DNA from 3 places in the Bradyrhizobium sp. 160 genome. Region 2 is predicted to be linked to each of the others. Evidence: predicted binding sites of a transcription regulator. Region 2 holds the regulator's gene; each other region holds the start of a gene.
The links. Region 2 encodes HrcA, which represses chaperone genes, less so after heat shock. Its sites were predicted from a motif close to GTTAGCACTCNCNNNNNGNGAGTGCTAAC; they were not measured.
Positions count from the first base shown of each region.

Region 1 (9,815 bases), on a different contig from region 2:
TGGCCGAGAGATTCGTGCGCTCCCGCCTCAACTGGAGCGCAGCGATGTCCCTATATTTTTTCGATATGCTTAGTACTGACGGACTGGCCCCGGACGAAGAAGGAATGGAACTCTCAACCATGGACGACGTCCAAAACGAGGCGGCATATGCGCTCGCTGACATGCTGAGAGACGACGTGCGAGCGACCATGGGTAATCCAACCGCTCGTGAATGATCGTCGTTCGCGATGGTAGCGGCCCCGTGTTGCAAGCGAGGTATTCTTTCGAGGTTATGCGATTACAGTAAGGCCGGCTCAGGTGGCGGCCTCTTTCTGTGGCCTGCCCATCTCCGCTACTGGGACCCATCGCGGACTATCGCGCTGCCGCACGGAGTCGCTCCCAATATGGGCAAAGCAGACATTGCTTTAGCCGCATCACTCGCGCCTACTCTTAGCAGCAGATTTTATGAGTACGCAGCCTAGCACTACTTTGGCAGATTGTCGGATTCCTCTGAATTTTTAGGATTCCCGAATCGATTTTTCAATGATTCATGGGTGGTCGGCTCTTGGAGGGCTGACCATGGCGGAATGGGAAGACGAACTCGAAGGCTGGCTGAAGCCGTTCTTGCAGCGGTTGGGTCATAAGACCCGGCAGCGGATGTGTCCCCTTTACGTTGCGGGATTGATCGGTCCTGGCGATCGCAAGAGCGTTCAGCCGATGGCAGAACGCCTCGCAACCGGCAACTACGATCAGCTGCACCATTTCATCGCCGATGGTGTCTGGGACGAGTCATCGCTGGAATCTGAGTTGCTCAACCAGGCCGACGGGCTTGTCGGCGGCAAGGTGCGGTGCTGGTCATTGATGACACCTCACTGCCGAAGAAAGGTGAACGGTCGGTTGGTGTTGCGGCTCAATACGCGTCGGCTCTCGGCAAAACGGCAAATTGCCAAACGCTGGTGTCTTTGACGCTTGCGCGAGGTGAAGTGCCGGTGATGATCGCTTTGCGTCTCTTTCTGCCTGACAGCTGGACTAGCGACCTGTCTCGTCTAAAGCGCGCTCGTGTGCCGGTCGAACATCGAACGGCACGGTCCAAGCCGGAAATTGCTTTGGCCGAGATTGACCGCGCGATGGCAGCTAACGTGCGCTTTGGATGTGTACTGGCGGATGCGGGATACGGGCTCAGCGCACCGTTTCGACAAGGGTTGACAGAGCGCGGGCTGGCTTGGGCCGTCGGCATCCCTCGGCATCTCAAGGTGTATCCGGTCAATGTGAAGCTCATTTGGCCGATTACCAAAGTCCGCGGGAAACCCCGGAAGCACCACGTACCAGATATTTTGTCGATTGCGGCAGAACAAATGCTGGCGAGCGCCAGGTGGAAAAACGTGAGGGGCGCAGCCGGACGAAAGGTCGACTGAAAGCCCGATTTGCTGCTGTCCGTGTCCGCACCGCCGACGGACCTCCGCAGCGGATATGGGATAAGGGTCAACAGCATCTCCCGGGCGACGAAGCCTGGCTCATTGGCGAGCAACGTGCCTCAGGGGAGAAAAAATACTATCTGGCCAACCTGCCTGCGTCGACGGATCTGCGCACACTGGCCGCCACCATAAAAGCACGATGGATCTGCGAGCAGGCGCATCAGCAGTTGAAAGAGGAGCTTGGACTTGATCACTTCGAAGGGCGATCATGGCAAGGTCTTCATCGTCACGGACTAATGACCATGATCGCCTACGCCTTCTTGCAATACCGTCGCCTCGCACAACGGGGGCGGAAAAAAAAGAATCAACGGGCCTCCGCCTCAGCCAACCATGCCCGCAGTACGTCACGCCATCGTCGATCTCATCCTACGGCAGCGATCGCAGCGATGCCCCTACTGCAGAAGACGTATCCGTGCAAAACTGCAGCACAAACCAATTCTGCCAAAGTAGTGCTAGCACTACTTTGGCAGATTGTTGGTTTTGCCGTGCTTTATAGGATTCCCGAATCAATTTTGAATGATTCATGGGTGGTCGGCTCTTGGAGGGCTGACCATGGCGGGATGGGAAGACGAACTTGAACGCTGGCTGATGCCGTTTTTGGACCGGCTGGGTCATAAGACTCGGCAGCGGATGTGTCCTCTGTATGTTGCGGGACTGATCGGTCCTGGCGACCGCAAGAGCGTTCAGCCGATGGCGGAGCGCCTTGCCGCGGGCAAGTACGACCAGCTGCACCATTTCATTGCGGACGGTGTCTGGGACGCGACGCCGCTGGAGACGGAGCTGCTCAACCAGGCGGACCGACTTGTCGGCGGTAGCGATGCGGTGCTCGTTATTGATGACACGTCACTGCCGAAGAAGGGCGAACGCTCGGTTGGTGTTGCGGCTCAATACGCGTCGGCTCTTGGCAAAACGGCAAATTGCCAAACGCTGGTGTCTTTGACGCTTGCGCGCGGCGAAGTGCCAGTGATGGTCGCGTTACGTCTCTTTCTGCCTGACAGTTGGACAAGCGACGTGTCTCGTTTGAAGCGCGCTCGCAGCATCGTCGCCTCGCACACGCGGGGCGGAAAAAAAGAATCAACGGGCCTCCGCCTCAGCCAACCATGCCCGCCGTACGTCACGCCATCGTCGATCTCATCCTTCGGCCGCCGTCTCAACGGTGTCCATACTGCCGAAAACAAATCCTTGAAAAACACTGGCGCAAATAGATTCTGCCAAAGTAGTGCTAGCTAGATCACTGAGAGTACGACAGTTGATCTTCCGTTACGATTCGCTCGATATTCTCCGACTTGCTCTTGATACGGTATCCGCTGCTCTAGCGTGGAGCATGCTGTGCCACAATGGCGTCCAGGCACTGCAGCCTTTAAATCGCGGCGTGGGCGACCTATCACAGGCCCCACGAATGATTTGGGTAGCCAATGATTTGGGTACCCCTGTATCAATCTTGGGTGCAAGGATCTGGCAATGACCCAACGGAAGCGCTCCGCCGAGCAACAGGTCGCTGACGAAGCGGACCGAAAGGCGCGAAACCCCGTTGGGGCGCGGCAAACGATAGCCGACAGCCACGCCGATCCAGAGTTTCAGGAAAACCATAAACGTCTCAGGGCCGAGCGCCTGGCGAGAGATGCCGAGCTCAAAAGCAAGAATTGACCCATTCGAGCGAAGCATCAGATCGGAAAAGATGACAAAATCAGTTGGTGAATACGAACCGACCAAACCAATCAGTAAAGCGGAGCGTGAAGCACGCAAGGCCTTCCGCCACGTCGAGGCGGAGAAGGCGATGTCCGAGCACGCGCTCGCGAATCGAGAGCGGCTGAAGGCAGAGCGGCTGGCACGGGAAGCCGCGGCGGGCCCGGTGCCAAAGAAACAACCCAAAGCGAAGAAGAAGTAATCTCGCACGAACTTCTGCACGGGTAGACCTTGCCGAAGTCACGTTGAAGCTTTCGGCACCTCGCTCTTATGGCGTCCGGGCGTCCCCGAGGCGAATGAAAGTCGACCAATCAATGCAGCAAAGGCCCGGGCATTGCTGCCGGGCCTCCGTTATAAGGCTGAGGGTGAACTTAGAAGTCCATGCCGCCCCCGCCAGGAGGCATGCCGCCAGCCGCGGTGTTCTTTGGGATTTCGGCAACCATCGCTTCGGTGGTGATCAGGAGCGCCGCAACAGACGCGGCGTTCTGGATGGCCACACGCACCACCTTTGTCGGATCGATGATACCCTTCGAGATTAAATTGACGTACTCGCCTGTCTGAGAGTCGAACCCGTAGGCGTATGTCTTGCTCTGCAGGATCTTGCCGACGATCACCGAGCCGTCTTCGCCGGCGTTGATCGCGATCTGGCGAGCGGGGTAGGACAGTGCCTTGCGCACGATCTCGACGCCGGTCTTCTGGTCGTCGTTCTTGGCCCGCAGGCCCTTGAGCTGCTCGGAAGCACGGAGCAGGGCGACGCCGCCACCGGGTACGATGCCCTCTTCGACGGCCGCACGGGTCGCATGCATCGCGTCATCAACGCGATCCTTGCGCTCCTTCACCTCGACCTCGGTCGCGCCGCCAACGCGGATGACCGCGACGCCGCCCGCGAGCTTGGCGAGACGCTCCTGCAGCTTCTCGCGACCGAGGTGGTCTCCTCGATTTGCGCCTTGATTTGATTGACGCGCGCCTCGATGTCCGCCTTCTTGCCGGCGCCACTGACGATCGTGGTGTTCTCCTTGTCGATCATCACCTTCTTGGCGCGACCCAGCATTGCAAGCGTCACGTTCTCCATCTTGATACCGAGATCTTCCGAGATCGCCTGGCCGCCGGTCAGGACCGCGATATCCTGCAGCATGGCCTTGCGGCGATCGCCGAAGCCGGGAGCCTTGACGGCCGCGACCTTGAGGCCGCCGCGCAGACGGTTCACGACCAGGGTGGCAAGCGCTTCGCCCTCCACATCCTCAGCGATTATAACCAATGGCTTCCCGCTCTGTACGACCGCTTCGAGCAGCGGGAGCAGCTCGTTGAGCTGCGACAGCTTCTTTTCGTTGATGAGGACGTAGGCATCATCCATTTCCACGCGCATCTTGTCGGCGTTGGTGATGAAGTAAGGCGAGATGTAGCCGTGATCGAACTGCATGCCTTCGACCACCTCAAGTTCGGTCTCCAACGACTTGGCTTCCTCGACGGTGATCACGCCCTCGTTGCCGACCTTCTTCATGGCATCGGCCAGGAACTTTCCGATCTCGGAGTCCCCATTCGAGGAGATGGTGCCGACCTGGGCGATTTCCTCGTTCGACGTCACCTTCTTGGAGTTCTTGACGAGGTCGGCGACCACGGCTTCCACCGCGAGGTCGATGCCGCGCTTGAGGTCCATTGGATTCATGCCAGCCGCAACCGACTTTGCGCCCTCGCGGACAATCGCGGCCGCCAGAACAGTGGCGGTCGTGGTACCGTCGCCGGCCGCGTCAGCGGACTTGGAGGCGACTTCGCGCACCATCTGTGCACCCATGTTCTCGAACTTGTCCTCAAGTTCGATCTCCTTGGCGACGGTGACGCCGTCCTTGGTGATACGGGGAGCGCCGAACGACTTGTCGAGCACGACGTTGCGGCCCTTCGGGCCGAGCGTCACCCTGACGGCGTTGGCGAGAATGTCGACGCCGCGCAGCATGCGGTCGCGCGCGTCGACGCCGAATTTCACTTCTTTGGCGGACATTATGATCCCCTTGGGAACGGATGCTCATGCGACTGTCCCGAAGGACGTCTGGGCAATGAGATCATCAGGTAGGCTTGAACCTCGTCCTGCGAGAGGCCGACTGCGCCGGCTACTCAGGACGGGATCGGACAACGGCAGATTACGCCGCCTTCTTCTTGGACTCGCTGACTTCGAGCACGCCCATGATATCGCTCTCCTTCATGATCAGGAGGTCTTCGCCATTGAGCACGACTTCGGTGCCGGACCATTTGCCGAACAGCACGCGGTCGCCGACCTTGATGTCGATGGGGATGAGCTTCCCCGCTTCGTCGCGGCCTCCCGCACCCACGGCCATGATCTCGCCCTGAGAGGGTTTTTCCTTTGCATTGTCCGGAATGATGATGCCGCCCTTGCTCTTTGCTTCGGCGTCGATGCGCTTGACCACCACTCGGTCATGGAGCGGACGAAATTTCATAGTGCCCTCTGTTCTATTTTCAGCCCTCGCAGTCGAATCTCGAGACTGCCAACCTTCTGCAACTATGTCCGCGCGAGCGACATACAAGGCATTGCCGGAGCGATATTCGGCAGCGAGCGTGTCTGCGTGAGAAACCGATAGCTATTTGTCGGGAAAGCGCGCACGGTGCGTTAGAGGCCGAACAACGACTTACTCTTGTGCGTCCGCGCTGTCGCTCGCGGATGCGCAATGCGACGATGCGAGCGGGTCTCGTCGCGAGACTCTGGTCGATCTCGCGGTTCTCGTCATCATAAGCCCGAGACGGCGACAAACGCGCACTACGTGCCCGACCTTTGCGCGAATCTGGCGCCGACCGATATGCGCGCCCCGACTCTGGTCGCCTCGGCACTCTCGCCGCTCGACGGCGAGAGCCGAGCTGGCACGAGCCGGTGACGAAGAATAGGAGCCTATGTCGGGTTCTCAACAGAAAGCAGCTTATGCAAAATCTCTCACCGCGGCACGTCAAGTTGGAAGAATCCGTTCGGCTGGGCGTGGTGTCTGGATGGTATTCGATCAAAGTCAGTGGAACATTTGTGTCCGGTCCTCACGAGTCGGAGGCCGATTGCCTGCGGCGGATCGCGGAAATCAATCCTCCGTCGGCCGCCAAACGGAAATGATCTGCATCTCAGCGTCCGCGGCGTAATGCACCATGTGCCCGCTGCGTGGACCGGGAGAGACTTCAATTCACGAAGTGCTCATTACTGTTGCGGCCCGACTCGAACCTTGCGGTCCGCGTGCGGCTTTCTATTCTGGAAGCCAGGCATTTTTTGGCCCTTGAATGGGCTGTGAGAACGGTGTGCAGCTAACGAGACCGACGCTACTGGAGCAAAGCGCCCTGCGGGAGGTTGTAATCGAGCGGTGGAGTAGCCACTTAGGAACTCAGTATCCGAGCGCCTTGAGCGCCTATCCGGATGCGCGACGCCTTAGCCACGCCAAATCCTATCGACGAAATCGATCAACGGCACGTCGCCAGCACGTGTGCGTCAGGGGTCAGGATCACCTATGCCCATCGAACATGCCGCCGTGCGGATCGTCCACAAGCCCTGGGGCGTCGGCGATCTCAGACCCTGGAGCAATATTGACGGGTCTCGTGGTGCCGTCGGCGAGTTGTGGTTCGAGCGCGCCGACGAGAACGCGCCCACGCCCACCTTGCTGCTCAAGTTGTTGTTCACCAGCGAACCCTTATCCATCCAGGTTCATCCAGACGACACGTTCGCGCGCGCGATGGGTATGCCGAACGGCAAGAGCGAGGCATGGTACATCCTCTCGGCTCAGCCCGACGCGCAGATCGGCGCTGGATTAAAACATCAGGTAACGGCGCAGCAATTGCGCACAACGATCCAGGACGGTTCGATCGCCGAACTCCTTCACTGGCGATCGGTTGCCGCAGGTGATGTCATCTATATCCCGGCCGGCACCATCCACGCCATCGGCGCCGGCATCGTGCTCGCAGAAATTCAGCAACGCAGCGACGCAACATTCCGCCTGTTCGACTATGGTCGGCAGCGTGAGTTGCACGAAGACAATGGCGTCGCCGTTGCCCATCCATGGCCGCTTCCAACGCAAGGCAAACCGACGGCCGTTACCGCTAATCGGACCCTTCTCCTCGCGAGCAAGCATTTCGTGCTTGAGCGCGTTGAACTTCCCGAAGGTTCAAGCTGGGCGCTGCTTGCTGAACCGGAGACCTGGATGCTCATACTCGACGGACACGCTGCAGTTGGTTTGACCGCGGCATCGATCGGGGAAGCCATCTTCATTGGTGGCGGCCGCAACAGCATCGAGGTTGGCCACAATGGTCTGAGCGCGCTGATTGCGTATCCCGCCAGCCGCCCGATCGATTCTCTGTTGCAGAGTCTCGGTGAGCAGCCGGTCAAGCCTACTCATCCAGCCACGCATTCAGTTCGGCAATTTGCGGGCAGCGTCGAGGCGCGAACTTGACACCGCTTCGCCGCATCGCCGTCATCGGCAATTCGCTGCCTCGCCGTTGCGGCATCGCGACGTTTACGACCGATCTGGAAAGGGCGATTTCGGATTCGCGCCCGGACATGGAGGTCAGCATCATTGCAATGAACGACCACGGACAGGCCTATGATTATCCCGCCTCCGTCGCCTTGCAGATCAAGGATGACACCGTTGAAGATTATGTCCGTGCCGCGGCCTTCCTGAACGCGGGCCGGTTCGACGTCGTTTGCTTGCAACATGAATTCGGGATCTTCGGCGGTGAAGCCGGCGCTCACATCCTTGAACTGCTTTCGGGCCTCAGCATGCCCGTCATCACGACGCTGCACACGGTTCTGGCCAAGCCAACCGCCGCCCAGCGTGCGGTGATGGAGCGCCTTGTCGAGGCGTCTTCGAAGATCGTCGTGATGGCGAACAAGGGACGCGAGATGTTGCGTAGCGTCTATCGCGTGCCGGACGACAAGATCGAGGTTATTGCCCACGGCATCCCCGATTTTCCGTTCGCCGAACCTGACGCAGCCAAGGCAAAGCTCGGATTCAGCGGTCGGTCCGTCATTCTGACGTTTGGGCTGCTGTCCCCCAGCAAGGGCATTGAGGTCATGATTGACGCGATGCCTCTGATCCTGGAACGTCGCGCGGACGCGGTCTATGTCGTGCTCGGGGCGACGCATCCCAATCTCGTGCGCGACCAGGGCGAAGCGTATCGCGAGAGTCTGATGACGCGCGTGCGCGAGCTTGGCATCGACGACCACGTCGTGTTCCTCGACCAATTCGTCGATCAGGCGACGTTGCTGGAATTCATTTCCATGAGCGACGTCTACGTTACGCCCTATCTCAATGAAGCGCAGATGACGTCGGGGACGCTGGCCTACAGCTTTGGTTTGGGCAAGCCGGTCGTTTCGACTCCGTATTGGCATGCGCTTGAGTTGCTGGGCGACGGCCGCGGCGTGATTGTTCCCTTCGGCAACGCGGTCGCAGTCGGCAAGGAAATCGCGCAATTGCTCACCGATGCCCCTCGCCGGCAGGCGATGCGCGAGCGCGCCTACGCCATCAGCCGATCGATGACATGGGAGCGCACGGCCGAGCGTTATATAGCTACATTCGAGAATGCGCGTCATGGTGACTGGCTCAAGGTAGCGGCACGTACCGGGCCGGTCGCGGTCGCGCACAGCCCGGCGGCATCTGATATGCAACTGGATCACTTTCTCTCGATGTGCGACGATACCGGCCTGTTCCAGCACGCTGTCCATTCGGTGCCAGATCGGGCTCACGGCTATTGCGTGGATGACAATGCCCGTGCCTTGCTGCTGGCGTGCGCCCTCAACAATCCCGGCGAGACGCGTCTGTCCGAAGGGTTGACGGCCCGTTTTGCCGCGTTCGTTCAGCATGCGTGGAATCCCGACACAAGACGGTTTCGCAATTTCATGGGCTTCAATCGAAGCTGGCTCGAAGACCGGGGCTCCGAGGACAGTCATGGGCGAACACTATGGGCGCTGGGTGAGTGCGCACGCAGGGATGCAAGCCCGTCGCGACGCCGATGGGCTGCCGGCTTGTTTGCCGAGGCACTCCCCGTCGTCGAGGCCTTTGGTTCGCCTCGCGCGTTGGCGTTCACCCTGCTGGGTCTGGACGGCTATTGCGCCGCTATTCGCGATGATGCGCGCGCCCGGGAGATCCGGCATGCTCTGGCCGATAGGTTGATGGCGGCGTTCGCTTCCGTCGAGACGCCGGACTGGACGTGGTTCGAGGAGAGCTTGGCATATGACAATGCGCGCCTGTCGCAAGCCCTGATTCTTACGGGCATGGCCACGCAAGCCCCCGAATACCTCGCTGCCGGATTGCGATCCTTGCGTTGGCTGATGACGCAGCAAACGGCTTCGACCGGACATTTCCGCCCCATTGGCACTGCCGGCTTCGGTGAGCCGCGCCAAGCGCCTCGCGCGTTCGACCAGCAGCCGGTAGAGGCAACGGCAACGATCGCAGCTTGCCTGACTGCCTGGCGTGCGGAAGGTGATGCCGAGTGGAAAGCGATCGCGAGCAACGTTTTCGCCTGGTTTCTTGGTCATAACGATTTGTCGATCGCGCTCGTCGACCCCGAGACCGGCAGTTGCCGGGATGGATTGCACCCCGACCGCGCCAACGAAAACCGCGGCGGCGAATCCGTCGTATCCTATCTGCTCGGTCTTGCCGATATTCGTCAGCTCGCGCGCGTCAATGTCAGCGTGACGCC
Region 1 covers NZ_JADPKD010000067.1:133,559-143,373, reverse strand. The annotation lists gene IVA98_RS37790 (DUF6894 family protein) at 1-215, shown strand, start outside; partial or broken gene IVA98_RS28125 (IS701 family transposase) at 523-1,867, shown strand; partial or broken gene IVA98_RS28120 (IS701 family transposase) at 1,971-2,528, shown strand; gene IVA98_RS28115 (hypothetical protein) at 2,916-3,101, shown strand; gene IVA98_RS28110 (hypothetical protein) at 3,133-3,342, shown strand; partial or broken gene groL (chaperonin GroEL) at 3,512-5,136, opposite strand; gene IVA98_RS28100 (co-chaperone GroES) at 5,276-5,590, opposite strand; gene IVA98_RS28095 (hypothetical protein) at 6,067-6,246, shown strand; gene IVA98_RS28090 (class I mannose-6-phosphate isomerase) at 6,632-7,567, shown strand; gene IVA98_RS28085 (glycosyltransferase family 4 protein) at 7,564-9,815, shown strand, end outside.
Region 1: a site for HrcA is predicted at 5,615-5,643, ahead of IVA98_RS28100 (co-chaperone GroES). Genes of this name have one in related genera too.

Region 2 (9,815 bases):
GGCGGGGTTGCGGTGGCAGGCTCGCCGAAGAGTTTTGGGGCGTAGCGCGTTACGCTGCCAGATCCGCAACCACCGCATCCAGCACGGGGAAGCCACTGCTTGTCACGCGCAGCCGGCCCGTGGCGTCCACCGTGATTGCGCCTTCCTCGCGCAATAGAGCGATGCGTTTTGGGTCGAGCGGGCGGCCGGAGAGAGCCTTGTAGCGCTGAGGGTCGATTCCCTCGGCCAGCCGCAATCCCATCAGCAAAAATTCGTCGGCGCGCTCCTCGCTGTTGAGGAGCTCGTCGGTGACCACGCCGTCGCCGTTGGTCTCGACCCGCAGCAGCCAGGCTTCGGGGCGCTTTTCGGTGGCGGTGGCGTGCCTGATGCCATCGATGTCGAGGCGGCCATGCGCGCCGGGACCGATGCCGGCATATTCCTCGCCGCGCCAATAGACCAGATTGTGCCGGCACTCGGCACCGCGGCGCGCGTGATTTGAAATCTCGTAGGCGGGCAGGCCGAGCTTGTCGCAGGTCTCCTGCGTCACGTCGTAAAGCGCGCGCGCGACCGCTTCGTCCGGCGTCTTCAATTTGCCGGCCTGGTGCAGGCCGAAGAACGGCGTGCCTTCCTCGATCGTCAATTGGTAGAGCGACAGATGTTCGGCCGCTTCGTCGATCGCGAGACGCAGCTCGTCCGCCCACATCGCCGGCGTCTGGTCGGGGCGGGCGTAGATCAGGTCGAACGAATACCGGTCGAACGAACGGCGCGCGATGGCGACGGCATCGAGGGCCTCGCGCGCACTGTGCATGCGGCCGAGCGCCTTCAAGGAGGCATCGTCGAGCGCCTGGACGCCGAGCGAGACGCGGTTAACGCCGGCGGTACGATAACCGGCGAAGCGTGTGGCTTCGACGCTGGTCGGGTTTGCCTCCAGCGTCACTTCGACGTCGCCTGCGACATGCCAGTGCTTGCCGATCGCATCGAGCACCGCGCCGACGGTTGCGGGCTGCATCAGCGATGGCGTGCCCCCGCCGAGGAAGATCGAGGTCACTTCACGGCCGGGTGCGCGCTCAGCCGTGGTTGCGATCTCGCGGGCGAAGGCGGATGCAAAGCGCGCCTCGTCGATCGCGACGTGGCGGACATGGCTGTTGAAGTCGCAATAGGGGCATTTCGACAGGCAGAACGGCCAGTGCACGTAGACGCCGAAGGCTTCCTTAGCGCGGCTCAAGGCAGATCTCCGCCAGTTTCACGAAGGCGCGGGCGCGATGCGACAGGCCGAGGCCGAGCGGCGGCAGGCCGTGCTTCTCGATGCTCTCCATCTCGCCGAAGGTGCGGCTGTGGCCATCGGGCAGAAACATCGGATCGTAGCCGAAGCCGGCGGTGCCGCGCGGCGGCCAGACCAGCGTGCCGTCGACGCGCGCCTCGACCTCTTCGCGATGATCGTCGGGCCAGGCGACGCAGAGCGCGGAGACGAAATGGGCCTTGCGCTTGTCGGGCGTGGTCGCGCCGCGCTCCTGGAGCAGGCGCTCGATGTGCGCCATCGCCGCTGCGAAGTCTTTGTTTGGCCCGGCCCAGCGCGCCGAGAAAATGCCGGGCGCGCCGTCGAGCGCATCGACCACGATGCCGGAATCGTCGGCGAAAGCGGCAAGCTTGGTCGCCTGCGCCGCCGCGACCGCCTTGATCGCGGCGTTGCTGCGGAAATGGTTACCGGTCTCTTCGGGCTCGGCCAAGCCGAGCTCACCAGCCGACACCGCCTCGATGCCGTACGGCGCAAGCAGCTCCCGCATCTCGGCGAGCTTGCCGGGATTGTGGGTGGCGATAACGAGCTTGTCCGTGATTCGGCGGTGCATGGCCTATTGACTACGCCACAGCCAGTTTCTGCAAGTCCACCAGACGCGCGACGCCCTTGCGGGCCAGCGCCATCAGCGCCAGGAACTCGGTTTCGCTGAACGGCTCGCGTTCCGCGGTGCCCTGCACCTCGATGATGCGCCCATCGCCGGTCATGACGAAATTGGCATCGGTTTGGGCTTCCGAATCCTCGGCATAGTCGAGATCGAGCACCGGCGTGCCATTATAGATGCCGCAGGAGATCGCGGCGACGTTGTCGCGCAGCACATTGGACTTGATCATGTTGCGCGCCTTCATCCAGTTGATGCAATCGGCAAGTGCGACCCAAGCGCCGGTGATCGCGGCTGTGCGGGTGCCACCGTCGGCCTGGAGCACGTCGCAATCGACCGTGATCTGCCGCTCGCCGAGCGCTTCGAGATCGACGATGGTACGTAGGCTGCGGCCGATCAGGCGCTGGATCTCGATGGTACGGCCGCTCTGCTTGCCGGCGGAGGCCTCGCGGCGGGTGCGTTCCGAGGTCGCGCGCGGCAGCATGCCGTATTCGGCGGTGACCCAGCCGCGCCCCTGGCCCTTCAGCCACGGCGGCAGGCGGTCTTCCAGCGTGGCGGTGACCAGCACATGAGTGTCGCCGAATTTCACCAGGCACGAGCCTTCCGCATATTTGACCACGCCGCGCTCCAGCGTCACGGGGCGCAATTCGTCGGGCGCACGGCGGCTTGGCCGCATGGGAAGTCCTCCAAAAACTCACGGGAAAGGCTGTTCGCGGTGCTTGTAGGTGGGGTGAGGGTGGGCGGCAAGGTTTTTTCACCCCTGATTTCGGGCCCGCAAACGCCACGCTTGTCAGAAGCGTCCGGGATGGACAAATTACGAGTATCTGAGAGGAGTTACCGTCCGTGGCCCATCACGATCCGATCCATCTGATCGCGCCGCGCGCAGGCCTTGCCCAGCTCAACGAGCGTTCCCGCGACATCTTTCGTCAAATTGTCGAAAGCTATCTCGCGACCGGTGAGCCGGTGGGCTCGCGCAATATCTCGCGCCTGATCGCGATGCCGCTGTCGCCGGCCTCGGTCCGCAACGTCATGGCCGACCTGGAACAGCTCGGCCTGATCTATGCGCCCCATACCTCCGCCGGCCGGCTGCCGACGGAACTCGGCCTGCGCTTCTTCGTAGACGCCCTGATGCAGGTCGGCGACCTCACCGAGGCCGAGCGGCAATCCATCCAGAGTCAGCTTTCGTCGGTCGGCCAGGCACAATCGGTCGAAGCAGCGCTGGACCAGGCCTTGATGCGGCTGTCGGGCCTGACCCGTGCCGCCGCGGTCGTGCTGACGCCAAAATCCAACGCACGGCTCAAGCACATCGAGTTCGTCCGTCTGGAACCAGAGAAAGCGCTGGTGATCCTGGTCGGCGAGGATGGCCAGGTCGAAAACCGCGTGCTGACGCTGCCGCCCGGAGTTCCCTCCTCGGCGCTGACCGAAGCCGGCAATTTCCTCAATGCACGGATTCGCGGCCGCACGCTGGCCGAGGCGCGGCTCGAGCTTGAGACCGCGCTCGGCGAGGCCCGGGCCGAGCTCGATCAGCTGACGCAAAAGGTGATCGCGGCCGGCATCGCGAGCTGGTCCGGGGGCGAGAACGAGGACCGCCAGCTCATCGTCCGCGGCCACGCCAATCTGCTGGAAGATCTGCACGCGCTGGAGGACCTCGAGCGGGTGCGCCTGTTGTTCGATGATCTCGAGACCAAGCGCGGCGTGATCGACCTGCTCGGCCGGGCCGAAACCGCGGAAGGCGTGCGAATTTTCATCGGGAGTGAGAACAAGCTGTTCTCGCTGTCAGGCTCCTCCACCATCATCTCGCCCTATCGGGATGCCGCCGGCCATATCGTCGGCGTTCTCGGCGTGATCGGCCCGACGCGGCTGAATTATGCCCGTGTGATCCCGACGGTGGACTACGCCGCCCGCATCGTCAGTCGGCTTTTGGGGGGCTGATCGGCGTTCCTCCGATCACGGGCGCTTGATTTTCGCAAGCTTAGGCACGATATCCGGGCCAACAATCCCTGGAAACGAGTTCGAGATTAGAGCCGATGACCGATCAAGACCGGCAACCCGAAGACACGACCGCGCCGACCGGCGAGCCGGTGGTGTCGAAGCCTTACATCATGCCCGACGATCCCGAGCCGGGCTCGGTCGAGACGTTGCAGAAGGAAGCCGCCGAGGCGCGCGACCGCATGCTGCGGACGCTGGCCGAGATGGAGAATTTGCGCAAGCGCACCAGCAAGGAGGTCGCCGACGCCCGTCTCTACGGCATTACGGGCTTTGCCCGCGACGTGCTGGACATCGCCGACAACCTCCAGCGGGCGCTCGATGCCGTACCGGCCGAGGCGCGGGCCGCAGCCGATCCCGGCCTGATCTCGCTGATCGAAGGCGTCGAACTCACCGAGCGCTCGCTGCTCAACGCGCTGGAAAAGCACGGCGTGAAGAAGTTCGATCCGCAGGGCCAGAAGTTCGATCCTAATTTCCAGCAGGCGATGTTCGAAGTCCCCGATGCGTCGGTGCCGTCGGGCACCGTGGTGCAGGTCGTGCAGGCCGGCTACACCATCGGCGAGCGCGTGCTGCGTCCCGCCCTGGTCGGCGTCGCCAAAGGCGGCGCGAAGGCCGCACCCGCGGCCAACACCAACGAGCCGAACAGCGCGGCAAACTGAGTTTTAGCCTCGTTCCGGGTTCGGCTCTTCGGGCCGCCCCGGAATGACTGCGCGAAGTGCTTACGCGGTCACCGCGATATCCGCAGACTGAATCCGCTTCACGCCGGCCTTGGCCATATCGGCCCAGGCCTTTGCCAGCGAGCCCTGCGTGTCGATGCCGCGGCAGGCGTCCTCCACCACATAGACCTCGAAGCCCGCCTTGCGCGCATCGAGCGCGGTCCAGGCGACGCAGAAATCTGTGGCGAGACCGGCGACGAAGACGCGCTTGATCCTGCGGCCCTTGAGATAGCCGGCGAGGCCCGTCGAGGTCTTGCCGTCGGCTTCGACAAAGGCCGAGTAGCTGTCGACGTCCTTGTGAAAACCCTTGCGGATGATCAGTTCGGCGTGCCGGATCGCAAGATCCTTTGACAGCGCGGCGCCGTCGGTGCCCTGCACGCAATGGTCCGGCCACAACACCTGCTTGCCGTAGGGAAGATCGACGGTCTCGAACGGCTTCTTGCCGGCATGCACCGAAGCGAATGAGATGTGCCCGGGCGTATGCCAGTCCTGCGTCATCACCACGTTCGCAAACGCTTTTGCGATCTTGTTGATGACGGGCACCACCTGCTCGCCTTCCTTCACCGCGAGGCTGCCGCCGGGCAGGAAGCAATTCTGCACGTCGATCACGAGCAGCGCGGAGGCTTCGTCAGGCTTGATTGACGCGGCCGCAAACAGCGCGGTTGGTGCGAGGCCCGCGAGCGCCGTGGTCGCAAGCGCCGCCAACATGTGTCGCCGATCCAGCATCGTTCGTCTCCCCTCCAGGAATGAACCCAATGGAGGCCAAGCCTAGTTCCGCTTGTGTGCGAACAGAAGCCCGAAAATGCAGCCGGTCTTATCGAGTGGTTGGGCTTGGGTCGGCGGATCCTCACCGCTCCCGCGTACCGGAGCTACCCCTTCGGCTGGATGCCGTCGCGCACGGCGCGGAAGCGGGTGAACGCGCTTGGCCATTGGTCGCGCGGGGCGCTGGCGATGATGCGCAGCGAGGTGCCGCCGCTTGAGAAGCGGATCCACTGCACCACCGTCACCGGAACCTTGTCCTTGCCGCTGACGCCGTCGATCCGGGTCTCGAAACCCTGCTGGCCGTTGATGCGGATCGGCTCAGACATGGTGACGCGCGACTCGCGCACGCCGGGGATCTGGAGCGCCGCTTCCTGGGCGAAGCGGGCGCGGTCGTCGGCCTGCTGCGGAGTGGCGCCAATCAGGCCGAGGATCATGAACGGCTTCGACTCATAGCCCGTGCTCTCGTCGCCGTCGGCCAGGATGATGCTCGAGCCCGGCGCCAGCGTACGGATGTCCTTGAAGTCGGCGAGATCGGTGATCTTGAACGGCATCAGCGCGATCTGCTCTTCGGCCGAGACCTGCTTGCGGGTGACGGCGGTCGCAAACATCTGGCGCACCGCTTCATCGCTGTAGATCTTGGTCGCATTCTCCGGGATCTGCACCGCGACATAGCCGGAGAAGCCGGCGCCCGGCACGATCATCGAATAGCGCCTCACCGGGGTATCGCCGGCCTTGCCGCTTTCGGTGGTGAAATAGGCAAGGCCCGCGGGGGTTTCGATCTTGTCCTGCTTGACGCCGTTCGCACCGGCCGGATTGGAATTGAAGGCGCTCACGACCTCGCCATAGGCCGCCGGCGGCAGCTCGGTGATCAGCACCTTGACGTTGCCGTCCTCGCTCTCGAAGCCCGGAAAGGACTTGGCCGTGCTCAGCCCGATCAGCGGCACCATGCCGAGGCGCAAGCCGGGCGGGTAAACGGCGTCGGCGGCAAGGGCCGGAAGCGCGGAGGCAATGAGGACGGCGAGCGCGGCGAGGGGGCGGGTCAGCTTCATGGGCACTCTGATTGGTTCACATTGAGGCCGTTCGATGGTCGGCCACCGGGCCGCTTTGTCGCGCGGAGCGGCTGTGCTGCGGCTGCCCGGCCGGTCCGCCTTTTAGCGGGTTTGGCCCTGTCGTAACAGGGTGGGGCAGATTGCGCGGGCGGGGCTTGCTGAGGCCCGAACCTGTTAATATTTCCTCACCCGCAAGGGCGGTTGAGCCCGGATATGATCTTCCAAAACCCAATGTTTTCACGGCCGAAACTTGCGTTCGGTCCTTGCGGGCCCCTGCCCCCCTCCTATATGAGCCTCAATCATCGCAATATCGCGGATGTTTGATCTTAGGGGGTTTGGATCGGGTGCCTTCTGGGCCCAACCAACCTGCCGCAAAAAGAAGGATATCAGGACCATGGGAAAGGTCATTGGGATCGACCTCGGCACCACGAACTCGTGCGTCGCCGTGATGGATGGCAAGAACGCCAAAGTCATCGAGAATTCCGAAGGCATGCGCACGACGCCTTCGATCGTCGCCGTCACGGATGACGGCGAGCGCCTCGTCGGGCAGCCGGCCAAGCGCCAGGCCGTCACCAATCCCGAGCGCACCTTCTTCGCAGTGAAGCGCCTCATTGGCCGCCGCTACGACGACCCGATGGTCGAGAAGGACAAGAAGCTCGTTCCGTACAAGATCGTGAAGGCTTCCAACGGCGACGCCTGGGTCGAGGCCGACGGCCAGACCTACTCGCCCTCGCAGGTTTCGGCGTTCATCTTGCAGAAGATGAAGGAGACCGCGGAAGCCCATCTCGGCCAGAAGGTCGATCAGGCCGTCATCACCGTTCCCGCCTACTTCAACGACGCCCAGCGCCAGGCGACCAAGGACGCCGGCAAGATCGCGGGCCTTGAAGTGCTGCGCATCATCAACGAGCCGACTGCGGCCGCGCTCGCTTATGGCCTCGACAAGACCAAGGCCGGCACCATCGCGGTGTACGACCTCGGCGGCGGCACCTTCGATATCTCCATTCTCGAAATCGGCGACGGCGTGTTCGAGGTGAAGTCAACCAACGGCGACACCTTCCTCGGCGGCGAAGATTTCGACATGCGCCTCGTGGGTTATTTGGCCGACGAGTTCCAGAAGGAGCAGGGCATCAATCTGCGCAACGACAAGCTCGCTTTGCAGCGCCTGAAGGAAGCCGCTGAAAAGGCCAAGATCGAGCTGTCCTCGACGACGCAGACCGAGATCAACTTGCCCTTCATCACCGCGGACCAGACCGGGCCGAAGCATTTGACGATGAAGCTCACCCGCGCCAAGTTCGAGGCGTTGGTTGACGACCTCGTGCAGAAGACCATCGAGCCCTGCCGCAAAGCGCTGAAGGACGCCGGCATCACCGCCGGTGAGATCGGCGAAGTCGTGCTGGTCGGCGGCATGACCCGCATGCCGAAGGTCCAGGAGGTCGTGAAGCAGCTGTTCGGCAAGGAGCCGCACAAGGGCGTCAATCCGGACGAGGTCGTGGCGATCGGTGCTGCGATCCAGGCCGGCGTGCTCCAGGGCGACGTGAAGGACGTGCTGCTGCTCGACGTCACCCCGCTGTCGCTGGGCATCGAGACGCTGGGTGGCGTGTTCACCCGCATCATCGACCGCAACACCACGATCCCGACCAAGAAGAGCCAGGTGTTCTCGACCGCCGAGGACAACCAGAACGCGGTCACCATCCGCGTCTTCCAGGGCGAGCGTGAAATGGCGGCCGATAACAAGATGCTCGGCCAGTTCGACCTGATGGGCATTCCGCCGGCGCCGCGCGGCATGCCGCAGATCGAGGTGACCTTCGACATCGACGCCAACGGCATCGTCAACGTCTCGGCCAAGGACAAGGCCACCGGCAAGGAGCAGCAGATTCGCATCCAGGCCTCGGGCGGCCTGTCGGAAGCCGACATCGAGAAGATGGTCAAGGACGCCGAGGCCAATGCCGAGGCGGACAAGAAGCGCCGCGAGGCGGTGACCGCCAAGAACGAGGCGGATGGCCTCGTGCATTCGACCGAGAAGGCGCTGGCCGAGCACGGTTCGAAGGTCGCCGAGAGCGAGCGCCGCGCCATCGAGGATGCCGTCAGCGATCTCAAGGAAGCGCTGAAGGGCGACGATGCCGAGGCGATCAAGGCCAAGACCCAAACGCTGGCCCAGGTGTCGATGAAGCTCGGCGAGGCCATGTACAAGCAGCAGGCCGAGGCCGACGCCAAGAAGGATGCGGCCAAGGACGACGTCGTCGATGCGGAATTCACCGAGGTCGACGACGACAAGAACAACAAGAAGTCCGCCTGAACCCCGAGAGGGTAACGATGCGGACGGCTTGGACCCCACACGCGCTACCGACCTCCCCCCTCGCGGGGGAGGCCGCCGTGTCGGGACGGGCGGGCAAGGCGCCCGTTACGATCGATCAATTTCCAGCCGTTATGCTGAACGCCGCTGTGCCGTCTTCCGCCGCAACGCGGAGGGACGCTCATGTCGTCGCGCAGCGGCGTCGTTTCGCTCCGACTTGATACGCGATTGGATAGACCGAGCTCATCATGTCCACGTCCACCAAGCGCTGCTACTACGAGACCCTCGAGGTCGATCGCGACGCCGACGAATCCAAGCTGAAATCGTCGTTTCGCAAGCTGGCGATGAAATTCCATCCCGACCGCAATCCGGGGGATCAAACCAGCGAGGTCAAGTTCAAGGAAATCAACGAGGCCTACGAGATCCTCAAGGACAAGGACAAGCGCGCCGCGTACGATCGCTACGGCCATGCAGCGTTCGAGCAGGGCGGCGGTTTCGGCGGCGGCGGTGCCGGTTTCGGCGCGGGCTTCGCGTCCTCCTTCTCTGACATTTTCGAAGACCTGTTCGGCATGGCCGGACAGCGCGGCCGCGGCGGCCGCGAGCGTGGCGCCGACCTGCGCTACAACATGGAGATCACACTCGAGGAAGCCTTTAGCGGCAAGACCGCGCAGATCGAAATTCCGGTTTCGGTCACCTGCGAGGCCTGCTCGGGGATCGGCGCCAAGGCCGGGACCAAGCCGAAGACCTGCTCGACCTGCGGCGGCGCCGGCCGCGTGCGGCAGTCGCAGGGATTCTTCACGCTCGAGCGCACCTGTCCCGGCTGCCAGGGACGCGGCCAGATGATCGAGGAAGCCTGCCCGTCCTGCTCGGGACAGGGCCGGGTCACCCGCGAGCGCACGCTGTCAGTCAACATTCCGCAAGGCGTCGAGGACGGCACGAGGATCAGGCTCGCCGGCGAGGGCGAGGCCGGGGTCCGCGGCGGCCCGCCCGGCGACCTCTACATCTTCCTGTCGCTGGCCCAGCACCAGTTCTTCCAGCGCGACGGCGCCGATCTGCATTGCCGCGTGCCGATCTCGATGGTGACGGCCGCCCTTGGCGGCGAGTTCGAGGTGCCGACGATCGAGAAGAGCAAGGC
Region 2 covers NZ_JADPKD010000028.1:48,794-58,608, forward strand. The annotation lists gene IVA98_RS09840 (penicillin-binding protein activator) at 1-45, shown strand, start outside; gene hemW (radical SAM family heme chaperone HemW) at 50-1,204, opposite strand; gene rdgB (RdgB/HAM1 family non-canonical purine NTP pyrophosphatase) at 1,191-1,826, opposite strand; gene rph (ribonuclease PH) at 1,837-2,550, opposite strand; gene hrcA (heat-inducible transcriptional repressor HrcA) at 2,718-3,806, shown strand; gene grpE (nucleotide exchange factor GrpE) at 3,902-4,519, shown strand; gene pncA (bifunctional nicotinamidase/pyrazinamidase) at 4,580-5,302, opposite strand; gene IVA98_RS09875 (hypothetical protein) at 5,446-6,387, opposite strand; gene dnaK (molecular chaperone DnaK) at 6,782-8,683, shown strand; gene dnaJ (molecular chaperone DnaJ) at 8,929-9,815, shown strand, end outside.

Region 3 (9,815 bases), on a different contig from region 2:
TCGTCGCGGTGCCGCAGGCCTGGATCGACGTCCGCACCATGGCCGACCTCGACGACGTCACCACCGGCTTCCGCGAGCAACATCACATGCGGATGCGGGTCGCGACCAAGTTCATCAATCTGACCCGCGCCTTTTTCCAGAGCCACGGCATCACGGACTACCGCATCGTCGAAAGCGCCGGCGCGACCGAAGGCGCGCCCGCGGCGGGCAGTGCCGAGCTGATCGTCGACATCACGACGACCGGTGCGACGCTCGCCGCCAATGGCTTGCGGGTGCTCGACGATGGAGTGATCCTGCGCAGCCAGGCCAATCTGGTCGCCTCCAAAGAGGCCGACTGGTCGTCGCAGGCACGCGAGACTGCGCGCGTCATCCTCGATCACATTGCGGCGCGAGCCCGCGCCAACAAGTACCGCGAGGTCCGCACCCGCTTTCGGCAGTGCGACGCCGCCCTGCTCGGCGAGGCCCACAGCCGGTTCGGCGTCGCGGCCCCGTTTGGCGGACCGACCTCGTCAGGCATGCTGACGCTGCACTGTCCCCCGGGCCAGCTCTATGCGCTGGCGAGCTTCCTGCGCGAGCATGGCGCCGAGACCGTCTCGGTGGTTTCGCTCGACTACGTGTTCGACCGGGAGAATCCGCTGTTCGCCAAGCTCGAGGCCTTCCTGGGGCGGTGAGCCTCAGTTTCGTTCAGCGTAGCGACAGCAAACCGCAGCTACCATATGCTGTTGATAAGACCTAAACGCCTTGGAACCTTGAACGATGACGCTGGGCTCTGACGTTTCCGGCATGACGACCACCGCGGCCAGCGCCGCCGCGAAGGGACTGTCGATTGTCGTCCCCGTCTACAATGAGGCGGCGGGCCTCGCCGCCCTGCACCAGCGGATCTGCGAACTCGCGAAGACCTTGCGGCAGCGCTATCGCCTGGCCTGCGAGGTCGTCTATGTCGACGACGGCAGCGCGGATGCGACGCTGTCGATCGCCCGCAGCCTGCCGGCTGACGCAATCGGCGTCCAGGTGGTCTCGCTGTCGCGCAATTTCGGCAAGGAGGCGGCGCTGATGGCCGGCCTCGACCATGCCCGGCTCGGCGCCGTCATGTTCATGGACGGCGACGGCCAGCATCCGCCGGCCCTGGTCGAGCAGCTGGTGCGGCACTGGATCGATGACGGCTACGACGTCGTCTATACCGCCAAGGCGCATCGCGACAACGAAAGCTTCCTGCGCCGGCTCGCCGTGCACGGCTTCTACGCCCTGATCAATTGGGGCGCGCGGCAGAAGATTCCCGAGGACGCCGGCGATTTCCGCCTGCTCTCGCCGCGGGCGGTCGCAGCGCTGAGACAGCTGCCGGAGCGTAACCGCTTCTTCAAGGGACTGGCCAGCTGGATCGGCTTTCGCCAGATCCGCGTCGACTACGAACCGGCGCCGCGCGCCCATGGCACCACCACCTTCAACGCCGCACGCCTGCTCGGCCTGTCGATCGAGGGCCTGACCTCATTCTCGGTCGCTCCCTTGCGCTTCGCCAGCCTGCTCGGCGTGGTGCTCGCCGGGATCGCCTTCCTGTTCGGCCTCTCGATCCTCTGGGAGGTGTTCACGACTGGCAAGCAGGTGCCCGGCTATCCCTCGCTCGTGGTCGGCCTGATGACCATCGGCGGCGTGCAGCTCATCATGATCGGCATCGTCGGCGAATATATCGGCAAGATCCTCTCCGAGCTAAAGGCGCGCCCGATCTACTTCGTCGCCGAGCACAGCGAAAAGCGCTTCGAGACCGACAACGCCGACGACGCTTCGAAGCGGACGGCGGCCGAATGAGCGCGGCCGCGAGTCTGCGGCGAATCTGGCTCTGCGCCGACGATTACGGTATCAGCGCGGGCGTCAATCGCGCCATCCGCGACCTGATCGAACGCGGCCGCCTCAACGCCACGTCGGTGATGATGGTGGGACCTGCGATCGCGCGCAGCGAGATCGAAGCGCTGGAGGCGGCAGCCAAATCGAGCCCGCATTGCGCGATCGGCCTCCACGTGACGCTGTCGGCACCGTTCCGGCCGCTCACCATGCATTTCCGTCCACTCGACGGCGACATGTTCTTGGCCTTTCCGAAGCTGCTGCGCGCCGCACTGATGCGACGGCTCGACCGCGAATTCTTTCGCAACGAGGTGAAGGCGCAGCTCGCAGCTTTCATGGAAGCATTCGGGCGTGCGCCCGACTTCGTCGACGGCCACCAGCACGTCCAGCTCTATCCGCAGGTGCGCGACGGCTTTGTCGATGCCGTTAGCGAGACCGCACCGAACGCTTGGGTACGCCAGGGCGGCCGCAACCTGCCGCTGGCGCGGCGGCTGGCCTCACCAAAGGCCATGGTGCTCGATATCCTCAGTGCCCAATTCCGCCGCCGCGCCGGCAGCGCCGGCCTCAGCTTCAATCCAGGCTTCGCCGGCGCTTACGACTTCACGCGGGCGGCCGATTTCGGCGCATTGATGCGGCAGTTCCTGGAAGGCCTCCCCGACGGTGGTCTCGTGATGTGTCATCCCGGATTCGTCGATGAAGTCCTTGTTGGCCTCGACCCGATGACGGATGTGCGCGAACGCGAGCACGCTTATCTCGCCAGCGACGCATTCCCACGTCTGCTAGCGGACAGTGGCGTCACGCTGGGGTGAAATCGCCGAAACGGCGGTGCGAGGCAGCTTGTCGCATACCGAAATTTAATCCGGCCGGCACTGTTGGGGCCACAATGGAACCCTACATCTGCCTCGCGCTTGGTTTTGCGCGAAGGAGACAGATCATGACGCCGCAGGAACGCCAGCTCGTCGACGAGCTTTTCGACCGGCTTACCAAACTGGAAAATGCACCGCGCGATCCCGACGCGATCGCCGCGATCTCCGACGGCTTGCGCAAGGCACCCGGTGCGATCTACGCGCTGGTCCAGACCGTGCTGTTGCAGGACGAAGCGCTGAAGCGCGCCCACAGCCGCATCCAGGAGCTGGAAGCGGGGCAGGCGCCCGAGCAGGCGCAGTCCGGCGGCTTCCTAGATACCATGCGTGACACGCTATTCGGCGGCGGCTCGTCGCGCGGTTCTGTGCCGAACGTGCCGCCGCGCGATTCGCGGCCGGTCTGGAACAGCGGCCAGGCGATGCAGCAAGGCCAGCCGGGTTATGGTCAGCCGCCTTACGGACAAGCCTATGGCCAAGGTCCGGGTCAGGGCTATGGCGCGCCTCCTATCGGCGGTGGTGGTGGCTCGTTCCTCGGCACGGCGGCGGCGGCTGCAGCCGGCGTCGTCGGCGGCTCGCTGCTGCTCTCCAGCATCCGCGGCATGATGGGCGGACCGCATCAGCAGGCTTTTGGCGACACCAACGCCTTGGGCGACCGCAGCCCCTGGGGCGGCAGCGATCAGTCGGGCGGCTCGCTCGCGCGCGACGCGGGCCTCAATGACATCGGCTCGAATCGCGACTCCCGCCAGGGCTTCTTCGACCAGGCGTCGAACGACCGGGACAACAACAGCGATCAGAGCTACGACGACGATCGCGACGACAACATGGATCTGGCCGACGACAGCGATTTCGACGGCGGCGACGACGGCGGCAGCGATTACGCGTGAGCAATTCGCCCGATAGATGCGCAGCGGCCGCCTTTAGGCGGCCGTTTTCTTTTGCCGGATAACTCAAGCGCCCTCGCTGCCAGGTCGCGCAGAGAATCCGATCGATACATATGACTAATGCGCCTCTTGTTGCATTGCACGGAGCTGACCGGCCGGACGCGCCGAGTTCACCATGAAACACGAAATCGCCTTCTGACACGCGCGGCCGTAGACTCCCGGATTTCCAAATTTGGACATGGGTGTTCAACTTGAAGAACACGTTGCTCATGCCACACACACCGACGTGGCTGCCTCTCTGGTTATAGTTGGGGTTTTAGAAATGAGTCCACTTCAGCAGCGCATTGCAACCTTGTCCGACATGACAACACATCTCATCACCGAATTGTACGAGTTGGAGGGACTGCACGAGCGTGTCAGGAAGGCGGAGCGGTCGGCGCGGCGGTTGAACCGCTCCGCTCGCACACCGCATTCCCATTCGTCAACTCGTCGTCGCCGCTCGCTTGCCCATCGTCTCGGGTCGACGCGTCACCGCCAGCGAGCATAGACGCTAGCTGAAGGCGTACGCCGGCGGCACGCAACGCCTTCGATGCCGGGCATCGCGAGCTGGCGCGACACGCGGAGTAGTCGGCTCACATCGAGCGCATGACGCTTCACATCACCACGACCTTGGTGCCGACATTGACGCGGCTATAGAGGTCGATGACGTCCTCGTTGCGCATGCGGATGCAGCCGGAGGAGACGTTGGTGCCGATGGTCCAGGGCTCGTTGGAGCCGTGAATGCGATAGAGCGTAGAGCCCAGATACATCGCGCGGGCGCCGAGCGGATTTTCCGGGCCGCCTTCCATGTGCCGGGGCAGATCGGGGCGGCGCGCGAGCATTTCCGCCGGCGGCGTCCAGTCTGGCCATTCGCGCTTGGCCGTGATCGACTTCACGCCCGACCAGGTGAAGCCGGGACGACCCACACCGATGCCGTAACGCATTGCCCTGCCATTGCCCTCGACCAGATAGAGGAACTTGTTCGGCGTATCGACCACGATCGTGCCGGGACTTTCCTTGCCGCTATAGTCGACGAGTTGCTTCTCGAATTTCGGATCGAACGGACGCTGCCGCGGATCGACCGCGTCCTGCTGGACCGCACCTTGCGGAAGCGCGCCTTGCATCTGCGGCTCGCCCATCGGCGGCAGACGGCGCTGGTCGTAATAGGCCGGCTGCTGCTGATACACCGGCCGCTCGGGCGCGTAGGCCGGACCACGACCGGGACCGTCACCGAATAGAAACTCGATGAAGCCGCCGCCCATGTTTGAATTGGAGGCGACGCGCACTGGCGCCTGCGGTATCTGCGGCGCATAGAGCACTGCGGGCGGATCGTTCGGCATCCTGTTGTCGAAGGCGCTGGCGCTGTTTGCGCCCGCAATGACGGTGCAAGCGCTGCCGAGCAGCGCGACGGACATCTTCTTGAACATCGACGTACTCTGTACTGTTTCGTCTAGATCGCATGCCGTGGAGAGCTGGCGGCTGATCCGCGTCCCTCGGCGTGGTCAATAAAAAGCAAAAGCCGTTTTGTTTGGTAAACGGAAGCAGCGTTTGGATTCACCACGTCGTCAAGCGCGGGGCAATTTGGCGATCAGCGTTTATTTTCGGTGAATGCAGCAAGGCCATGGTTAATCGCGTCCTTGCGCGGCGGCGCGACGCCGCGCATCAGTTCCTGCTGTGAACTTCGTGTTAAATCGCTTCTGCCTACAAAGACGCGTGAGTGAGGTGGGGGAGTATCGTGATGGCTGTTCACCGCAAACGTTTCCGTGTCGAAGACATCGTCGGTGGCGAGATGCCGATTCTTGACGAAACCGAAGAGGCAATCCCGATGCACAGCGAGATCATGGCCGAGTTGCGAGCGATCCGCGCACAGATGGCGAAGGGCACTATTCCGCTGTCCGGCAGCGCCGCCATGGCGGCGATCGATGCCTCCACCACCCACGAGCTCTCCGAGGCCCGCACCATGCTCGAGACCTACCGGGCCCAGATCGAGCAGTGCGAGAAGCTGAAGGTCGAGCTCGACCTCATCCACGACGCCATCGACCGCACCAAGCGCGAGATCGCGACGCTGCACGGTAAGAGCTTCGACGGCGGCGAAATGGCCAAGGTCAATGGCGAGCTTGGCGCGGTCGTCGGCGGCACCGAGCAGGCGACCCAGCAAATCCTCGAAGCCGCCGAGTCGATCGACCAGGCGGCCAGCGCGATGTCCAAGGTGCAATCGGCCGATCAGCAGAAGCGGCTCGCCGACGACATCCAGGAACGCGTCATCTCGATCTTCGAAGCCTGCAACTTCCAGGACCTGACCGGCCAGCGCATCAGCAAGGTCATGACCACGATGAAGTTCATCGAGCAGCACATCAATGCGATGATGGAGATCTGGGGCGGCGTCGACGCGATCAAAGCCCATGTGCCCGCGCATGTCGACAACCGCAGCGAGGACGAGAAGCTCCTCAACGGCCCGAAGCTCGCCGGCGACGTCGGCCACGCCTCGCAGGACGACATCGACGCGCTGTTCGACTGAGCGGACGCGAGGATAAGAACGAGACGTCGGCCTTGGGGGCCGGCGTTCTTGTTTTTGGAGACGTCGATCGCGCGCCCTTCTTCCCTTCTCCCCTTGTGGGAGAAGGTGGCGCGAAGCGCCGGATGAGGGGTCTGTATCCGCGAACTCAAATGAAGTTGAATTTCGGGGAGAGAGACCCCTCACCCGTCTCGCCGCTGTCGCGGCGAGCCAACCTCTCCCACAAGGGGAAAGGGGAAAAGTCAATCACGCTCTCGGCGCGCAGCGGACGTAGACCATGTTGCCGTAGCGGGTGGCAGCGTCCTTGTCGATGAAACGGGTGATCAGCACGCGGCCGTCGAAGGAGATGATCTCGCGGTCCTGCTCGCCCGGCGTCGGGCCGGCCGGCCCGATGTAATTCTTGCCGCTCGGGGAGCCCTTCAGCCGCAGCTCCTGCGGGGTCGCCTGGTCGGCCAGATGCATGATCACGCCGCCGGAAGAGCCGGCGGTGATCACATAAGGATTCTTGCACTGGGCCCGGGCGGCCGCCTCGGTGCGGGCCCGGTCGGCCGGATTCTGGAACGAGGCGAGGCCCCAGCGGCCGACGATCTCGTCGGGACGGATCGTTGCGGGCATCTCCGGACCGGTGCCGGGCTCAGCCTCGGGCGGCGGCGAAGACGACGAGAAGGACGGCAGGCTCATGCCGCCGCCGCAGGCGCCCAGCAATAGCGCCAGGCAAGTCGCGGCGGCCAGATTGGCAACCGTGCGCGCGCGAGCTGAATTGATCATGGCATTCCCCCGAACAAGACCATGGCCGCACCCCTGCCGCAGCCAAGCGCAAAACCGCTGCCGGAGCAATGCCGTCGTTTGATACGCCGGCGCCCCGAACGAGTTTCCAATGCCACCATCCTATATCCGCCTCACCAATCGCTTAACCACCTTTGCTTGACAGGATCGCGGCCAAGCCATATTTCCGGGCGCACTATTAGCACTCGGAAAGCCCGATTGCTAAGCGCGCCGTCCGCTCCTCGGCAAGAGGGTGGGCGGAAGCGCCGCCCCAACCCACTTCCACTACTTCCGAAGCGAGCCTCCAAAGGGAAACGTCATGGCTAAATCCAAATTTCGTCCGCTGCATGACCGTGTCGTGGTTAAACGTATCGACGCCGAGGAAAAGACCAAGGGCGGCATCATCATTCCCGACACTGCCAAGGAAAAGCCCTCCCAGGGCGAAATCGTCGCCGTCGGACCCGGCGGCCGCGACGAGACCGGCAAGCTGATCCCGATCGACCTCAAGGTCGGCGACCGCGTGCTGTTCGGCAAGTGGTCGGGCACCGAGGTCAAGATCGAGAACGAAGAGCTCCTGATCATGAAGGAGTCGGACATCATGGGCGTGCTGGCCTAAGACCAACCGCCTGAACGGCCGCTGAATATCCCTACTGTCATGCCCGGGCCTGACCCGGGCATCCATCATTCTTCGCTTGAAGATGGATTGCCGGGTCGAGCCCGGTAATGACGAAGGGAAGCGCGGCAGACACAACACCAAACACGAGAGACTGCAGATATGGCTGCCAAAGACGTCAAGTTTTCCGGAGACGCGCGCGATCGCATGCTGCGCGGCGTCGACATTCTCGCCAACGCCGTCAAGGTGACGCTCGGCCCGAAGGGCCGCAACGTCGTCATCGAGAAGAGTTTTGGCGCACCCCGCATCACCAAGGACGGCGTCACCGTCGCCAAGGAGATCGAGCTCGAGGACAAGTTCGAGAACATGGGCGCCCAGATGGTGCGTGAGGTCGCCTCCAAGACCAACGACCTCGCCGGTGACGGCACCACCACCGCAACCGTGCTGGCCCAGGCCATCGTGCGCGAAGGCGCCAAGGCGGTTGCCGCCGGCATGAACCCGATGGACCTCAAGCGCGGCATCGACATCGCGGTTGCCGCGGTAGTCAAGGACATCGAAAAGCGCGCCAAGCCGGTCGCCGCCTCCTCCGAGGTTGCCCAGGTCGGCACCATCTCGGCCAACGGCGATGCCGCCATCGGCAAGATGATCGCCCAGGCGATGCAGAAGGTCGGCAACGAGGGCGTCATCACCGTCGAGGAGAACAAGTCGCTCGACACCGAAGTCGACATCGTCGAGGGCATGAAGTTCGACCGCGGCTATCTCAGCCCCTACTTCGTCACCAATGCCGAGAAGATGACCGCCGAGCTCGAGGACGCCTACATCCTCCTGCACGAGAAGAAGCTCTCGGGCCTGCAGGCCATGCTGCCGGTGCTCGAAGCCGTGGTGCAGTCCGGCAAGCCGCTCGTCATCATCGCCGAGGACGTCGAGGGCGAGGCATTGGCCACCCTGGTCGTGAACCGCCTGCGCGGCGGCCTCAAGGTCGCAGCCGTCAAGGCGCCGGGCTTCGGCGACCGCCGCAAGGCCATGCTCGAGGACATCGCGATCCTCACCGGCGGCCAGCTGATCTCCGAGGAGCTCGGCATCAAGCTCGAAAACGTCACGGTGAAGATGCTCGGCCGCGCCAAGAAGGTGGTGATCGACAAGGAGAACACCACGATCGTCAACGGCGCCGGCAAGAAGCCCGACATCGAGGCCCGCGTCGGCCAGATCAAGGCTCAGATCGAGGAGACCACCTCGGACTACGACCGTGAGAAGCTCCAGGAGCGCCTCGCCAAGCTCGCCGGCGGCGTCGCGGTGATCCGCGTCGGCGGCGCGACTGAGATCGAGGTCAAGGAGAAGAAGGACCGCGTTGAGGACGCGCTCAACGCCACCCGCGCCGCGGTGCAGGAAGGCATCGTGCCCGGCGGTGGCGTTGCGCTGCTGCGCGCCAAGAAGGCGGTCGGCCGCCTCTCCAACGCCAATGCGGACGTCCAGGCCGGCATCAACATCGTGCTGAAGGCGCTCGAAGCCCCGATCCGCCAGATCTCCGAGAACGCGGGCGTGGAAGGCTCGATCGTCGTCGGCAATATCCTGGAGAACAAGTCCGAGACCTTCGGCTTCGACGCCCAGACCGAGGCCTATGTCGACATGGTCGAGAAGGGCATCATCGATCCCGCCAAGGTGGTCCGCACCGCGCTGCAGGACGCCTCCTCCGTGGCCGGCCTGCTGGTGACCACCGAGGCCATGGTCGCCGAGACGCCGAAGAAGGAAGCGCCGCCCGCCATGCCGGCCGGCGGCGGCATGGGCGGCTTCTAACGCCCATCTCACCTTACAATGTTGCGAAGGCCGCCTCCGGGCGGCCTTCTTTTTTGCCGACCCTGCCCCTCCGCTTTCCGATTCAACCGGCGGCCAAAACCCACTACGGTGGCGCCGATTCTGATGGCTCGAGGATTTCGTCGATGCGCGCGCTCCTGGTTTGTTCGACCGCCCTTTTGGCAGCCTTGCTCGCCGTTTCGCCTGAGGTCGCTTCCGCCCAGATGAAGCTATCACCGAAGGCCACGACGCCGGGTGGAACCGAGACGCGCTATTTCACGTCGATCGACGGGCTGATGGACGGTAATGCCGACGCGATCCTGAAGGAGACGCGTCAGGGTAAGACGGTCACGGCGGCCGTGCTCGACGTCTGCTATCCGATGGCGAAGAATTCCGACCGCAAGGACCGCTTCGTCGTCAATCTTCAGGTTGCAGGCCAGAACCTGACGGGCACGACGCAGAGCCTCGGCGCGAAGGCACCCGTCAGTGTCAAGCTGCTGCGCAAGCAGGTC
Region 3 covers NZ_JADPKD010000005.1:248,461-258,275, reverse strand. The annotation lists gene hisG (ATP phosphoribosyltransferase) at 1-671, shown strand, start outside; gene IVA98_RS02225 (glycosyltransferase family 2 protein) at 757-1,803, shown strand; gene IVA98_RS02220 (ChbG/HpnK family deacetylase) at 1,800-2,645, shown strand; gene IVA98_RS02215 (DUF2076 domain-containing protein) at 2,771-3,583, shown strand; gene IVA98_RS02210 (L,D-transpeptidase) at 4,234-5,046, opposite strand; gene IVA98_RS02205 (protein phosphatase CheZ) at 5,358-6,137, shown strand; gene IVA98_RS02200 (hypothetical protein) at 6,381-6,902, opposite strand; gene IVA98_RS02195 (co-chaperone GroES) at 7,219-7,515, shown strand; gene groL (chaperonin GroEL) at 7,675-9,306, shown strand; gene IVA98_RS02185 (hypothetical protein) at 9,450-9,815, shown strand, end outside.
Region 3: a site for HrcA is predicted at 7,098-7,126, ahead of IVA98_RS02195 (co-chaperone GroES). Genes of this name have one in related genera too.